One region of the Peribacillus sp. NPDC060253 genome, then DNA from elsewhere that is predicted to be linked to it. Evidence: a T-box and tRNA genes for the amino acid it is inferred to sense, from the RefSeq annotation. Region 1 holds a T-box; the other holds one or more tRNA genes.

What was found. The T-box of region 1 lies ahead of glyQ (glycine--tRNA ligase subunit alpha). A T-box ahead of a tRNA ligase gene usually reads a tRNA of that ligase, here a tRNA-Gly.
Region 2: it encodes a tRNA-Gly, which carries the amino acid that the T-box ahead of glyQ (glycine--tRNA ligase subunit alpha) is inferred to sense. The anticodon was not compared.

Annotation. Positions count from the first base shown of each region.
Region 1 covers NZ_JBHXAS010000031.1:37,780-45,517, reverse strand. Annotated here, with positions in the region: gene glyS (glycine--tRNA ligase subunit beta) at 1-1,830, opposite strand, end outside; gene glyQ (glycine--tRNA ligase subunit alpha) at 1,817-2,713, opposite strand; T-box leader at 2,814-2,991, opposite strand; gene recO (DNA repair protein RecO) at 3,049-3,801, opposite strand; gene ACFWE9_RS10840 (YqzL family protein) at 3,833-3,976, opposite strand; gene era (GTPase Era) at 4,076-5,005, opposite strand; gene cdd (cytidine deaminase) at 4,998-5,396, opposite strand; gene ACFWE9_RS10825 (diacylglycerol kinase family protein) at 5,436-5,813, opposite strand; gene ybeY (rRNA maturation RNase YbeY) at 5,791-6,267, opposite strand; gene ACFWE9_RS10815 (HD family phosphohydrolase) at 6,282-7,738, opposite strand, start outside.
Region 2 covers NZ_JBHXAS010000129.1:4,877-12,614, forward strand. Annotated here, with positions in the region: gene glmM (phosphoglucosamine mutase) at 107-1,456, opposite strand; gene ACFWE9_RS22695 (CdaR family protein) at 1,510-2,865, opposite strand; gene cdaA (diadenylate cyclase CdaA) at 2,858-3,682, opposite strand; gene ACFWE9_RS22705 (anti-sigma factor family protein) at 3,902-4,525, opposite strand; gene sigW (RNA polymerase sigma factor SigW) at 4,542-5,105, opposite strand; gene ACFWE9_RS22715 (aspartyl-phosphate phosphatase Spo0E family protein) at 5,277-5,462, shown strand; gene rocF (arginase) at 5,601-6,503, opposite strand; tRNA gene ACFWE9_RS22725 (tRNA-Ala) at 6,722-6,797, opposite strand; tRNA gene ACFWE9_RS22730 (tRNA-Gly) at 6,819-6,890, opposite strand; tRNA gene ACFWE9_RS22735 (tRNA-Gln) at 6,894-6,968, opposite strand; tRNA gene ACFWE9_RS22740 (tRNA-Tyr) at 7,073-7,156, opposite strand; tRNA gene ACFWE9_RS22745 (tRNA-Thr) at 7,175-7,250, opposite strand; tRNA gene ACFWE9_RS22750 (tRNA-Val) at 7,266-7,341, opposite strand; tRNA gene ACFWE9_RS22755 (tRNA-Glu) at 7,360-7,434, opposite strand; tRNA gene ACFWE9_RS22760 (tRNA-Thr) at 7,464-7,536, opposite strand; tRNA gene ACFWE9_RS22765 (tRNA-Asn) at 7,540-7,614, opposite strand; partial or broken rRNA gene rrf (5S ribosomal RNA) at 7,660-7,738, opposite strand, start outside.

The DNA of each region.
Region 1 (7,738 bases):
ATCATTTTCAAAAGCATTTGAATCCACTGACACTTTATTGTCACACTTTACGGCAATGTTCATGACCCGACTTAAAGCTTCCAGGCTTTCTTTAAAACCTGCTTCGTCTTTTTTCGCATCCAAGACGTGTGCACGTTCTACGATAGAGTGAATAAAACCGATCTCATTGAACAGAACTGCGTCAATCAAATCGTAACGGATCTGCTGTTCTTGTAGTAAATGCTTGACCCGGGCTTTAAAGAAAGTGAACATATCCGCTTTAACTTCCTCAGGATCGCGTTTTAAGATGTTCTTTGATTCAAGTCCCTTAAGGCCTAAAACAATAAGCTCTTCTAAAGAGATATTCCATTTCTTCTCGGCTAAAATTTGAACGACACCACTCGCCTGCCTTCTTAAAGCATATGGATCCTGGGAACCTGTCGGTATGACACCTATAGCAAAGAATGACGCCAAAGTATCCATTTTTTCAGCTAAACTAACAACCGCTCCAATGACTGAAGGCGGCACATCGTCATCCGCATGTCTCGGCATATAGTGTTCATTGATTGCCGCGGCCACTTCTTTGGCTTCTCCTTTTAGGAGTGCATACTTCTCACCCATGTAACCTTGCAATTCAGGGAATTCATAAACCATATTACTCACCAAATCAAATTTGGCAATTTCTGCTGCACGCAGCGCCATTTCTTTTTCAGCCTTTAAATTCAGAGCATCCGCAAGGTCACCGGTCATTGCAGTAACTCGGGCAGTTTTCTCGGCCAACGTACCGATTTCTTCATGATAAACGATGCTGTCAAGCTTTTTCAAAGCATCTGCAATCTCTTTTTTCTGATCTTCTTTATAGAAGAATCCTGCATCCGAGAGGCGGGCGCGCAAAACTTTTTCATTTCCTTTAGAAACCTTATCCAAATGACGATCATCCCCGTTACGCACCGTTACAAAGAAAGCAAGTAATTTGCCGTCTTGATCTTTAACCGGGAAATAACGTTGGTGTTCCTTCATCGAAGTGATCAGTACCTCTGCAGGAAGCTCAAGGAATTCTTCTTCAAAATGTCCAAATAACGCCGTTGGATACTCTACCAAATTATTGACTTCTTCAAGCAGTTCTTCATCAACTGGGATGATCCAGCCTTTTTCCTGCTCAAGCTTTTTAATTTGATCTAAAATAACTTGTCGGCGTTTATCAGGATCCGCCATGACAAATTGTTTTCTTAATGTTTCTTCGTACTGTGCCGGCTCTTCGATGATTGCGTTATCGCCCAAGAAACGATGTCCCTTCGTTTCACGGCCCGTTTCCACATCAGCGATGGTAAATGGCACTACCTCATTACCGAACAAGGCAATCAGCCATTTAATCGGCCGGACGAAGCGGAGCTCTTGATTGGCCCAACGCATATTTTTCGGGAACGTCATGCCGCTGATGATTTCAGCAAGCTGAGACAAAAGCTGAACTGTCGGCTGTCCTTTAATGAATTTATTCACATGGACATATTCAACACCCTTAAGTTCTTTAAAATAAATATCCTCTGAAGTCATCCCTTGACCCCTGACGAATCCCAATGCTGCTTTAGACCAGTTGCCTTCGCTATCCAAAGCGATTTTCTTAGCCGGTCCTTTTGCTTCTTCTTCGATATCCTTTTGCGATGCTTCCACGTCTTTCACCAATATGGCCAAACGTCTTGGTGTGGAAAAAGCTTCAACCGTTCCGAATTCAATCGCTTTTTCCGTTAGCCATTTCTGCACTTTATCTGACAACTGTTTCATGGATGCTGTCACAAAACGAGCCGGCAACTCTTCCAATCCAATTTCCAATAACAAATCACGCTTGCTCATTTGTATTCTCCCCTTTCAATTTTAGTATCGGGAAGCCTAATTTTTCCCGCTCCTCATAGAAGGTTTTAGCAACCTTACGCGCTAAGTTACGGCACCGGGCAATATATCCGGTTCTTTCCGTCACCGAGATGGCCCCTTTGGCATCCAAAAGGTTAAAAGTATGTGAGCATTTCAAAACATAATCATAGGCTGGATGTACAAGCCCTTCTTCCATTTGGCGATGTGCCTCCTTTTCATACATTGTGAAAAGTTGAAACAGCATATCAAGGTCCGATGTTTCAAAGGTATATTTTGAGTGCTCATATTCCGGCTGTCCAAAAATATCACGTACTGTGAATCCTTCTGTCCATTCGAGGTCAAATACGTTTTCCTTATCTTGAATGTAAGAAGCAAGACGTTCGATCCCGTATGTAATCTCCACGGAAACCGGCTTACACTCAAGACCGCCTACTTGTTGGAAATATGTAAATTGTGTAATTTCCATACCATCAAGCCAAACTTCCCAACCGAGACCAGCACATCCTAGAGATGGATTTTCCCAATTGTCCTCTACAAAGCGAATATCATGTTCAAGCGGATTAATCCCTAATGATCGCAGTGAATCCAGATATAATTCTTGGATATTGTCTGGTGACGGCTTCATGATCACTTGGAATTGATGATGCTGATACAGCCGATTAGGATTCTCACCATAACGGCCGTCTGCCGGACGGCGTGACGGCTCCACGTAAGCAACGCTCCAAGGCTCAGGTCCAATGGCTCTAAGGAACGTATATGGGCTCATCGTTCCAGCCCCTTTCTCGACATCATAAGCATTCATTAAGATGCAGCCCTGTTCTGACCAATGCTTTTGTAACGTTAAAATCATATTTTGAATATTCATCGTACACCTCCAGGTTATTTAAAACGGCTCTTTGAAAAATTCGGGAACGGAATTCATACACTTTTTTGCAAACAAAAAACTCCCGTCCCTATGCGAAATGCATAGGGACGAGAGTTTACCCGCGGTTCCACCCTAATTGCCGTTTATTAAAACGGCCTCTTTTCAAAGCAATATGCTCCGGAAACGCCCTTCCCTGTAAATCCATATCCCGGCTTCCACTATCCCAGGTTCGCTTTTTATGGAGAATGACAGATACTCTTTTCCATCAACGCAATCTTCTTATTTTGATGATTAGAATTTTATACAAACTAGCTTGGAATGTCAATAGGCCAGAACTAAAACATATCTTTCATCGTATCAATCTGTTTTAGGAACTTTTTTGATTTCAAATGAAGGCCAGAATATTCCTCATAGTAAGCATCAATGATTTTCCGCAGTTCTTTTTTCGTTTCAGGCTTAACGGAAATGTTTCCGAGTCTTGATAAATCCAAATAATAAAATATCCGCAGCAATTTGACGGCTGCCGGTGAAATTTTATAATGATAGGGGTCTTTTCCCAGACAGCGGTGGCAAATAAAACCCGCCTCCCGAAGCGAGAATGAGAATTCCCCTTCCGTTTCGCCACAAACAGCACATTGATCAAGCACCGGGTTAATCCCGTTGACGGGCAGCATTTTCATTTCAAAAATGAATTTCAAAACTTCTGCATCATATTCTTCGTTTATGTAATGCAAGGTTTGCGAAAGCAATTCAAACAAATATGGATTCGGTTTTTTATCATCGACGCTTTTATCAAGCAATTCAACAATGTAAGAAGCATAGGCAGTGGCAAAAAGATCCTCCCTAATAAAACGAAGCGAGTCGACCATTTCCCCCTGCTGAAGACTTCCGAGTCCGGTTGATGTTGTTACAAGAAAATACCCGGAGCAAAAAAGCTGGGTGACGGCAGCAAGCCTACTGTTAGGTTTACTGGCTCCTCTAGCCATAACACCAATTTTTCCTAGCTCTCGGGTATATATAGTAATGATTTTGTTATTTTCTCCATATGCAGTTCGCCTTATGACAATGCCTTCACATTTTTGGAGCACCAAGACACCACCCATGCTCGCCAAGACTAACCTATGAAACAGGAAAATCAAATTCTGCTAGCTCTTCATTCAATACCAAGGGTCTCTCCTGTCTTTCGACTTCTATCTCCTTAAACAGCAAATAGGTGTCCACATTACCTGTTTCACTAAATAATTCCCAGGTAAAATCCAACATATAAAGCCCACCTTTCATTTTTAACTAGCAATATGAATATCCGACCATATGATTAGCTTGACCGTTTTCCAAACTTTCATGAAGCGTAAATTTTGCTAATTAATACTCGCTCTCATTGAAACCATAATCGCGAAGCTGGCTGGCTTTGTTACGCCAATCCTTCTGTACCTTGACCCACAGTTCCAAGAATACCTTTGAGCCCAGTAAGTTCTCTATGTCCACTCTCGCACGGCTCCCGACTTCTTTAAGCATTTTCCCTTGCTTTCCGATGACGATGCCTTTTTGTGAATCACGCTCGACAACAATCGTCGCCATGACATTAATGGTATCGCTGTTGTCCATTTTTTTAATTGAATCGATGACAACGGCCACTGAATGCGGAATTTCTTCACGTGTCAGGTGAAGTACCTTTTCACGGACCAATTCGGAAATGATAAAACGTTCCGGATGGTCGGTCACTTGGTCAGCTGGATAAAACTGTGGCCCTTCTGGCAGGTGGTCCTTTATCTGGGCAAGCAGTGTATCGACATTATTTCCTTCAAGCGCAGAAATCGGAACGACTGCCGCAAAAGGGTATAGTTGTTGGTATTTTTCAATGATCGGAAGCAATTCATCCGGGTGCATCGCATCGATTTTGTTTACTACAAGGAAAACAGGCGTTTTTACGGTTTGAAGTTTTTCAATGATAAACTCGTCACCACGTCCGTATCCTTCGGTCGCATTGATCATGAAGAGAATCAAATCGACTTCTTTCAATGTATTCGTCGCCACTTTCATCATAAAGTCGCCAAGTTTATGCTTTGGTTTATGGATGCCTGGTGTATCAATGAAAATCATTTGTGAATCGTTTTGTGTTAGGACACCCTGAACCTTATTTCTAGTAGTTTGCGGTTTATCACTCATGATGGCAATTTTTTGACCGATAACCCGGTTCAGAAACGTGCTTTTTCCGACATTAGGTCGGCCAATAATCGAAATGAAACCTGATTTGTAACCTTTTACTTGTGTTTCGTCAAATAATTTATCCATTTAAATCCTCCGGTGAAAAAGCTCCTGGAAGCAATTCCTGTACTGTTAGTTCTTTTATATCCCCATTTAAGTTGGTCAAAACAACCGGCATATCCTGTTCGCACAGTTCTGAAATAACCTGCCTGCACGCCCCGCATGGAGAGACGGGACCATCGGTATCTGCCACGACTGCAAGTTTGGTGAATGTTTTATCGTTATGGGCATAAGCGCTGAATAAAGCGGTCCTTTCGGCGCAATTACACATGCTGTATGCAGCATTTTCTATATTACAACCATGATAGACCTTGCCATCCGCGGTTAAAAGGGCTGCACCCACTTTAAATTTGGAATAAGGCACATAAGCTTTTTCCCTTGCTTTTTTAGCTTCCTCAATCAATTCATTCGTATTCAATTCACATCGTCCTTTCAAATTGAGTACCATTTTCGCCACCTACAGGCCAAACTTAGGCAAAAAGATAATCAAACCAACTATTATAGAAAATATAGCATATATGAATACAGCTCCGGCTGCAATATCTTTTGCCTGCTTGGCGAGTGGATGGATTTGATCCGTTACTAGGTCTACTACCCTTTCAATCGCTGAATTAACTAGCTCTAGCGTAATAGTCCCGGCAATGGCTGCCAAAATGAAGAGCCATTCCATCCCATTCAATGAAAAGTACCAGCCAAAGAATACGACGATTGCCGTTAACGCGAAATGAATCTTAATATTGCGCTCCGTTCGTACTGCCTCCAAAATCCCCTGACAGGCAAAAGAGAAACTTTTTAATAAAGGATACCGTTTTTTATCCTTCTCTTGAAAGTCCATATTCTTCCAAGATCTCCTTTTGTTTAGTGAACATCTCTTTTTCCTCTTCTTCATTCATGTGATCGAAGCCTAATAAATGCAGAAAACCATGCAGCGCTAAAAATCCAAGTTCACGGTCAAAAGAATGACCATATTCTTCAGCCTGCTCTTTCGTGCGCTCAATGGAAATGATGATATCGCCTAACATGCGAGGCATTTCCGCGCCGACAATTTCCACTTCATCTTCACCCATTTCTTCAAGTGCAAAAGAAATGACATCTGTAGCTGAATCTTTATGACGATATTCTTTATTGATTTCCCGAATTCTCTCATTGTTTACAAATGTGACAGACAACTCGGTATCTAATTCAATGTTTTCTTTTTTTGCTGCAAATTGCAGAATGCTTTCAACAAGTTGCTGAGCTTCTTCCGTTACTTCGTTCGTTTCATCCAATAAATCGATTTCTAAAATCATTCTTTCACCTTCTGTCATAATTTATCCGGCTCCGGATATTCAATCCTGGAGTGGAAGATACCGTTCAGCGATTCACATAAGGAATGCTTCACGATACTCAATTCTCTCATAGTAATGTCACATTCATCAAATTGACCATCTTGAATCCTGTCCTGAATAATGAAACTTACCAATTCTTCAATCTTATCCGGAGTTGGGTGCTGCATAGATCTCACTGCAGCTTCCACACTATCGGCTATGCCTATGACGGCTACTTCCTTCATTATCGCCCTCGGCCCAGGATAGCGGTAAGCTGCCTCCAGTGTGGCTTCATCCTCTTTTTTTGCCTTATGGTAGAAAAATTTCAATAATGTGGTCCCATGATGCTGCTCTGCAATATCCACAATCTCTTTCGGGAATTTATGACTGCGCAACATCTCCCCGCCATCGACGGCATGGGCAATGATGATATCCTTGCTCGTTTCCGGGAGCAGTCGATCATGAGGATTCTCCGCATTCATCTGGTTTTCGATGAAAAAATGCGGCCGCTTCGTTTTACCGATATCATGATAATAACTGCCGACCCTTGCCAGCAATCCATTTGAACCGATGGCTTCACAAGCAGATTCCGCCAAATTGGCGACCATTACACTATGATGGTAAGTCCCAGGAGCCTCAATCAAGATCTTCCGCAGTAATGGATGATTAGGATTTGCAAGTTCAATTAGCTTCATGGATGATAAGATCCCAAAACCTGCCTCGAAAAACGGTAACAAGCCCATTGTCAAAACCGCTGAACCCACTCCAGAGCCAATGGCAGCAAGAGCATAATACAAATACTCCATTCTAGTATAATGGCCGTCCATAATAAAGATGAGTGAATAGACAAAGGCCATATTTATTAAAGACAATAGCAACCCTGCAACAAGTACCTTTGATTTGAAATTAGGCCTCGATAAGATGATGATTGCCGACAATCCACCGAAAATGATAAAAAGCCCCATCGAGAAATCCAAATTGCCAGGTGTATCACCATTAAATATAATCGTACCATACGAACCTAACAAGATGATCATGGCTACCGCCAACTTATCATTCAATAATATCTTGATGAGCATCGCCGCCATCGCACCCGGGAAGACGTATTCCAAATTCGAGTTTTTCAGGTCTGCAAGAATGCTGACCGTTTTCATCGTAGTCATGGAAAGGATAAAGACAAGACTGAAGATCAATAGTTGATTATACTTGTTATCCTTATTGGAAATGGAATAGTAGAAAAAGTAATAAAATGCGGTAAATGTTAGAAAGATGAATAGCAGCAAGCCAATATATGGGTAAATCGTAGACTCCGTATTTAAAAACCCTGCAAGTTCAAGCTGCCGGTATACATCCCTATCCACTAACTGATTTTCTTCAACAATGATCTGTCCTTGGAGGATCCTGATGGGCTCCACGCTTTCGATGGCTTTCCTGCGCTGTTCCTCGGTTTTAT
Region 2 (7,738 bases), on a different contig from region 1:
AATAAGGGACATAGGTCAATTCTTTATTACCGTGACCAAGGAAAAAGAACTTCTTTATAAAAATATGCATAAAAGGAATATTGGTTCCTTTTATGCATATGATTGGTTATTCGCTTATTCCCATTTCCGCTCTTACCACAGAGACGATGCGATCAACATAATTTGTGCATTCTTCAGTAGTCGGTGCTTCAGCCATAACACGGACTAGCGGTTCAGTACCGGATGGTCTCACCAAGATACGACCGTTTCCGGCCATTTCCCCTTCTACTTCCCTAATGACTTCCTGTACCTTTTCATTATCAGTTACAGCATGTTTATCGGTTACTCTGACATTGATAAGTGTTTGTGGATATTTCTTCATCTCACCAGCGAGCTCCGATAAGGTCTTTTGTGTATCACTCATGATGTTTACAAGCTGTAAACCCGTCAATAAGCCATCTCCTGTCGTGTTATAGTCCAGGAAGATAATATGTCCGGATTGCTCGCCGCCAAGGTTATAGCCGCCTTTTCGCATCTCTTCTACCACATAGCGATCCCCCACTGCCGTTTGGGCGCTTTGTATGCCATGCTCTTCAAGACCTTTATAAAAACCTAGGTTACTCATGATTGTGGAAACCACTGTTCCCTGTTTCAGACGATTATTTTCTTTCAAGTATTTCGCACAGATATACATGATTTGGTCGCCGTCCACAATATTTCCCTTTTCATCTATGGCAATGACGCGGTCCCCGTCGCCATCGAAAGCAAGTCCGACATCCGCACCTTTTTCTTTTAAGAATTCAGCCAGTGCCTCAGGATGAGTGGAACCTACCTTATCATTAATGTTCAATCCATTTGGCGATGCCCCCATTGTAGAGATGTCTGCATCCAGATCAGCAAATAAATGCATGGCTAAAGATGATGTTGCTCCATGTGCACAATCAAGCGCAACATGGATGCCTGTAAATTCTTCATCCACTGATTGCTTCAAGTACTGGAGGTACTTTTGACCACCTTCGAAATAGTCGTTCAAATGACCTAAATCTCCGCCAACGGGACGTGGAAGTTCATCCTTTTCCAAATCTAACAGTGTTTCAATTTCCGCTTCTTGATCATCGGAGAGCTTAAATCCATCTGGGCCGAAGAATTTAATGCCATTATCCGCTACCGGATTATGCGAAGCGGAAATCATGACACCCGCTTCAGCACTAAGGGCCTTTGTTAAATAGGCAACTCCTGGTGTCGAAATGACACCAAGGCGCATAACTTCAGCCCCAATGGATAATAGACCAGCTACAAGTGCACCTTCCAGCATTTCACCTGAAATACGTGTATCGCGCCCTATCAGCACTTTGGGTTTTTCTGTATCTTTAGTAAGAACGTAACCACCAAAACGGCCTAGTTTAAATGCCAACTCCGGTGTTAATTCGCTATTCGCAATACCCCTTACTCCGTCTGTTCCAAAATATTTGCCCATCTTTATCGCTCCTTCTTCTAATCGTTACTGAATTAAATGATGTTAAAGGAAGGTCATGTCGCTTCGTCTTTTTGAGTAATGGAGACCTTAATCGTTTTAGAATCCAGTTCCCAATTCACTCCCGCAGGCGCTTTTACCACCAGTTCTACATCATGTGTACCTTCATCTAAATTACTCACATCTACTGTAAGATTAATGTCGTCTTTAGTTATTTTCTTCAAATCATCCGCCTCACCAAGCAAAGTAATGCTTGTTACATCGGTTTCCAATTCGGCATCTTGGTCTGCTTGTATGCCCACAGGCTCTATATTCATATTATTGAATGTCTTAGACTCAATGGCAGCGGGTTCATCTTTTTCGACTACTTTTTCTTGTTCTTCTTGTTCATCTTGTTCTTTTACTTGTTCTTTCTCTTCTTCGACTGGTTCTGCATTCTCTTCATCTACGTCCACTTTTTCCGTACGAATTTTGACCTTTGCCTTACCCAAGGACATTTTTTGTACACTATCCGGTTTAGTAAGATCGAGTTCCAATTCCGTATCACCATCAATTTTGGAGATATTTACAGGTAAATCTATTTCACTTATATTTTCCAGGCTCGTTTCTGACCCAAATAAGGTGACCTCTTTAGGATCGACACTTAAACTCTTGATCCTAATGCCATCCTTTGCCTTCCCGGTTTGCTTTGGTGCTATGGAAACCGTCTTTGAAGGTATGCTCACTTTTAAAGAAACGGCTACCGAAGCAGGCTCGATCGTCACATCCAACTTATTCAAGTCCCGGTCAAGAGCTTTAACGGTTGCCTTCCCATTCACCGTTTCATCAAGTCCCTTACTTATTTCAAGGTTTGCCTTTACATAGGAAATTTGTTCAATCGCGTCTTTGGCGCCTGTTATTTTAACAGTTTGAGGGCTCACGGTTGGCTGTCCAGCGGTATATCCATCTTCAAGTAATGAGTGATTATACTCTGCTTCAACGGAGAACTCCTTCGTCACTCGTTCCTGAACATTGACTTCTGCATATTCCGGATCGATTGTCGCCACTAACTTTTCATTCAACTGACTTATTTTAAATGTGACAGTTCTATCCCCCATTGAGATTTCAGGATCCGATAGGTCTACATAAACTTTGAAATCCCTTTGGTTTTTTGCATTTATCAATAGACTTTTTGCTCCCTTTAGAGTAACATCCACCGTTTCCGGCACACCGCTCACTACCAGATTTTCACGGTCATAGTACACTTCAACAGGTACATTTTCTATGGTCTCCGTACTGATTTCAGGGGCTGTCGATAAACCAAGGGATTTTTTATCCGACTCCATCTCAAAGTTAATGGAAATGAACAAAAGTGCTGCCAAGGCAAAGGCTACGATTCTCATAAACCAAGCACTATTAGTGAATTTATCCATTCTTTTTCCCCCTCCAATTCCAGATGCCTGAGGAAGTTGATTTGATGTTTTCCACTACCAGCTCACTTGTAAGCATGGCCCTGAAAGATTCTTGGTTCAAATCCCGGTAGAGTTCCCCGTTTTTAGTAACGGATATCCCTCCCGTTTCTTCTGAAACAACAATCGTAAGACTATCCGTCACTTCACTCATGCCAATGGCAGCCCTATGCCGGGTACCAAGTTCTTTTGATATGAATGGACTTTCCGATAATGGTAAGTAGCAAGCTGCAGCTGCCACCTGGTTATTCTGCAAAATAACCGCGCCATCATGGAGTGGCGTATTAGGTATAAAGATATTGATGAGCAGTTCTGAAGAAATATAGGACTTTAGAGGAATCCCCGTTTCCACATAATCCCCCAGCTCTGTTCCTTTTTCTATCGTAATCAAGGCTCCGATCCGCCTTTTCGCCATATACGTGGACGCCTTCAGGATTTCTTCAACTAAGCGTTCTTGCTGATTCTCTTCTGGAACGGTGCCCCTTGCAAAGAGCTTCCCGCGTCCTAATTGTTCTAGTGCCCTTCTCAGTTCAGGTTGAAAAATTACAAGAATTGCCAGTACTCCCCAATTCATGACTTGTGCCATTAACCATCCAAGTGTATTGAAACCAAACAGGTTGCTTAAGCTTTTTACAATTACAATTACAAAAATTCCTTTTAGCAGCTGAATAGCCTTCGTGCCTCGAATAATAGTTAACAATTTATATATCACAAACCAAACAAGGAGAATATCAATGAAATTTATTACATAGTCCCAAACATTCAAATTGGATAAAGACATGTTGTTTCCTCCAGTCAGTATTACTCCAAATAACAATTACAATCGTTATGTAATAACTTTAATAGTATACCATTTTTTAAATGATACATCTAAAACTAGTGTGAGAAATTTGCATGTTAAGAACGAATAATGGAAAATGAATCCCTTTTCATTAAAAAATAAAGCTGAGCGAAGTCACCGTATATGAAAAACGATGTCCTCTTCTCAGCTTCTACACTCCTATTCCTTTTCTTCCTCTTTAGAAGGAACCAACGACGTTGCAGTATCCTTTACTTTATACCACACCCACTCAAAAGCTTGGTCAATGACACGGATGCTTCCTGTCACATTCCCTGCCTTGGACATATATTTATGTCCATTTATGACTGTCACATCTCCCTCTACTTCACCATCTATTTGAATGTTACCATTTTGAACTACCACATTTCCCTCGATTTTCTCACCTGCAGGCACAATAACCGTTTCACCTTCTACTACTAAATTGGGCTGTTTGGAAACTGAAAAATGTTCGTCCTGATTATAAGTGGAAAAAACAGAACCTGTCATCAATATAATGAACATGGCTGCCGCTGTCATGAAGGGATGGCTTTTAAACCAACGTTTGGCGCCCGTTGTTTTCGTTTCCTTTGGCAATTGAGCCATTACCTTTGCTGTAAAGTCATCCGGCGCCTTAATATGGGAAGTACTCTGTACAAGAGCGACCGCCTTTTTCATTTCATGAAAATAATTCCGGCATTCAGCACACGTATGCAAGTGCTCCCGTAAAACTTCTTTATGCTCCGGTTTGATGTCCTCATCTAAATAATCATGCATATATTCAATGATTTCCTCATGGCAGTTCATTTTTCTCACCTTCTTTTTATAAATGGCGTAGTTGTTTACGCAAGGCTTCCCGACCACGATGTATTCTCGTCTTAACCGTACCGACTGGCAAATCGAGTATTTCGCTGATTTCCTTTAAAGATAACTCTTCAATATACTTCAATACGATTACCGATCGGTATTTCTCGGGCAATTTCATTATCTCCGCCTGAATGGTTTCCTGTAATTCTAAAGATTCAACCTCTTCCTCGGGCTTCGCCATATCCGATGCAATTTGGGAATACATATTCAATCCGTCTGTTCCAGCAACATCTGCATCTAGGTAGTAATCTGGTTTTTTCTTGCGAAGACGGTCAATACAAAGGTTAGTGGCAATCCGATATAACCATGTGGAAAATTTCATTTGTATATTGAAACTGCGGATATTCACGAAGGCTCTTACAAAGGCCTCCTGTGCCAAATCTTCTGCTTCTTGCCTGTTTCCGAGCATCCTGAAACATATCTGGAAAACTTTGTCCTTGTAAATTTCGACAATTTCCCCAAATGCATTATGGTCTCCCTTTAATACTTGATTAATTCTCTCTTTAATGAGTGCATCCATTTTCCGGTATTACCCCCGCTCATGCGGCTATACGATTATTACGAATCGCAAGCTGAAAGGTTTCAAAAATTTAATACATTAATTTTAACAAAGTTTTACATTTTATGTTTAAGAAAAAAAAAACAGGGTTATATAGTAAGAAATTGTAAATATGAGGGAGTGAATCTCTATATGAAAGCAGAACAAATTTTAGACCATATTGAGCAATACAGACAGAAAATGATGATATTGGCCTCCCGTTCTTCGATGGTTGATACTGAAGTTGTTGAAGTAAGCAGCAAGCTGGATATCTTAATCAATCAATACCTACATTTGACAAGAAGTGAAAGTCTCACGGACCGACGTGCTCTTAAGTGAATATGGTTATGCAATTGCAACCATCTATATACAGTTATGCTTATGATACTTACACCCTGGACAATAAACCTACGTCTTCTAGCATATAAAAAACAGTAACCCATTACAAGCCGGTTACTGTTTCTTTTATTTTAACAGTTATAATAACTTTTCTCCAAATAGCGATCCCATGAGTGCCACGGCAACGATCGCCGTTTTATTTCGCTCATCTAAAATGGGATTCACTTCAACGAATTCAGCTGACGTAATCAAGTTGGATTCCGCAAGCATTTCCATGGCCAAATGGCTTTCCCGATAACTTATACCACCATTCACCGGTGTTCCTACTCCAGGTGCATCTGACGGATCTACCCCATCCAGATCCAATGAAAGGTGGACACCGTCCGTTCTTTCTCTTAAATAACCTATACATTCTTCCATGACCCTTGTCATACCCATGCGGTCGATTTCATGCATCGTAAATACTTTAATCCCTTTATCACGTATAAGTTCTTTTTCCCCTTCATCCAATGACCTTGCACCAATTATTACGATATTTTCCGGTTTCACTTTTGGAGCGGAACCATGGATATTAATTAGGTCCGGATGTCCCAGCCCAATACTGACAGCAAGCGGCATTCCATGTATATTTCCTGATGGAGAAGTTTCTTCCGTATTTAAATCACCGTGTGCGTCGTACCAAATCACACCTATATTATCATAGTGTTTTGCGACGCCGGCTAATGTTCCTATAGCTATTGAATGGTCTCCCCCTAGTACAAGAGGAAAAGAACCGCCTTCTATTATTTCATCTACTCTTGCAGCTAACTGAGTGTTACCCTTTGCAACAAGAGATAAGTTTTTTAAATTTGTTCCAGGTTTATTTGCATTTCCAGGACGTCCTACAACAATATCGCCTAGATCTTCTACTTCTATATTTAATTGCTGAAGACGCTCGATAACCCCTGCGTAACGAATGGCACTAGGCCCCATATCCACCCCACGCCTTGCTTGACCAAGGTCCATAGGCAACCCTATGACAGAAATTTTCTGAATAGACATACAACTCCCCCTTTCCACTATTTTATATCGTATATCAAGGTGGTTCAACTGGACATTTCCATGAATAAAGATGCAGTCACTTTTCTCATATCTTAATGTTTTATCGGATTTTTTTAAAAGGCTTATTATCTATCGTGAATGGTCACTCCTGAAATTAAATAAAAAAAAAGTCTTAAACCATTTTGGCTTAAGACGTAAGTTTTGGTGTATGTAGTTGATGGTGGAGCCTAGCGGGATCGAACCGCTGACCTCCTGCGTGCAAGGCAGGCGCTCTCCCAGCTGAGCTAAGGCCCCTAAGGAATGTAAACTATAATAAGCGGAAGACGGGATTCGAACCCGCGACCCCAACCTTGGCAAGGTTGTATTCTACCACTGAACTACTTCCGCAAATGGCTGGGCTAGAAGGGATCGAACCTTCGCATGACGGAATCAAAATCCGTTGCCTTACCGCTTGGCTATAGCCCAATAATATGATATGTATCATTAATATTCAACAAAATAAAAAGTGGTAATCATATATTTCCCTAATATAGAGAATATATAACTGATCCACAGGATTTTCATTAAAATGGTGGAGGGGGGCAGATTCGAACTGCCGAACCCAAAGGAGCGGATTTACAGTCCGCCGCGTTTAGCCACTTCGCTACCCCTCCGCAATATATGGTTGTAAATGGTGCCGGCAAGAGGACTTGAACCCCCAACCTACTGATTACAAGTCAGTTGCTCTACCAGTTGAGCTACACCGGCAAATAATGAATATAATGGTGGAGGATGACGGGATCGAACCGCCGACCCTCTGCTTGTAAGGCAGATGCTCTCCCAGCTGAGCTAATCCTCCATATTAATGAGTTGAAAATGGTGACCCGTACGGGATTCGAACCCGTGTTACCGCCGTGAAAGGGCGGTGTCTTAACCGCTTGACCAACGGGCCGGACTTTTGTGTTCATAGATAGATTGGGAAGCTCCCAAGCGGATTCGAACCGCTGACCTCTTCCTTACCATGGAAGTGCTCTACCTACTGAGCTATGGAAGCATATGGCTCCGCAGGTAGGACTCGAACCTACGACCGTTCGGTTAACAGCCGAATGCTCTACCACTGAGCTACTGCGGAATAATATTATGTTTCCTTAAACCCATTTAAAGATTTAAATGAATAGCCTGGCAACGTCCTACTCTCACAGGGGGAAACCCCCAACTACCATCGGCGCTGAAGAGCTTAACTGCCGTGTTCGGAA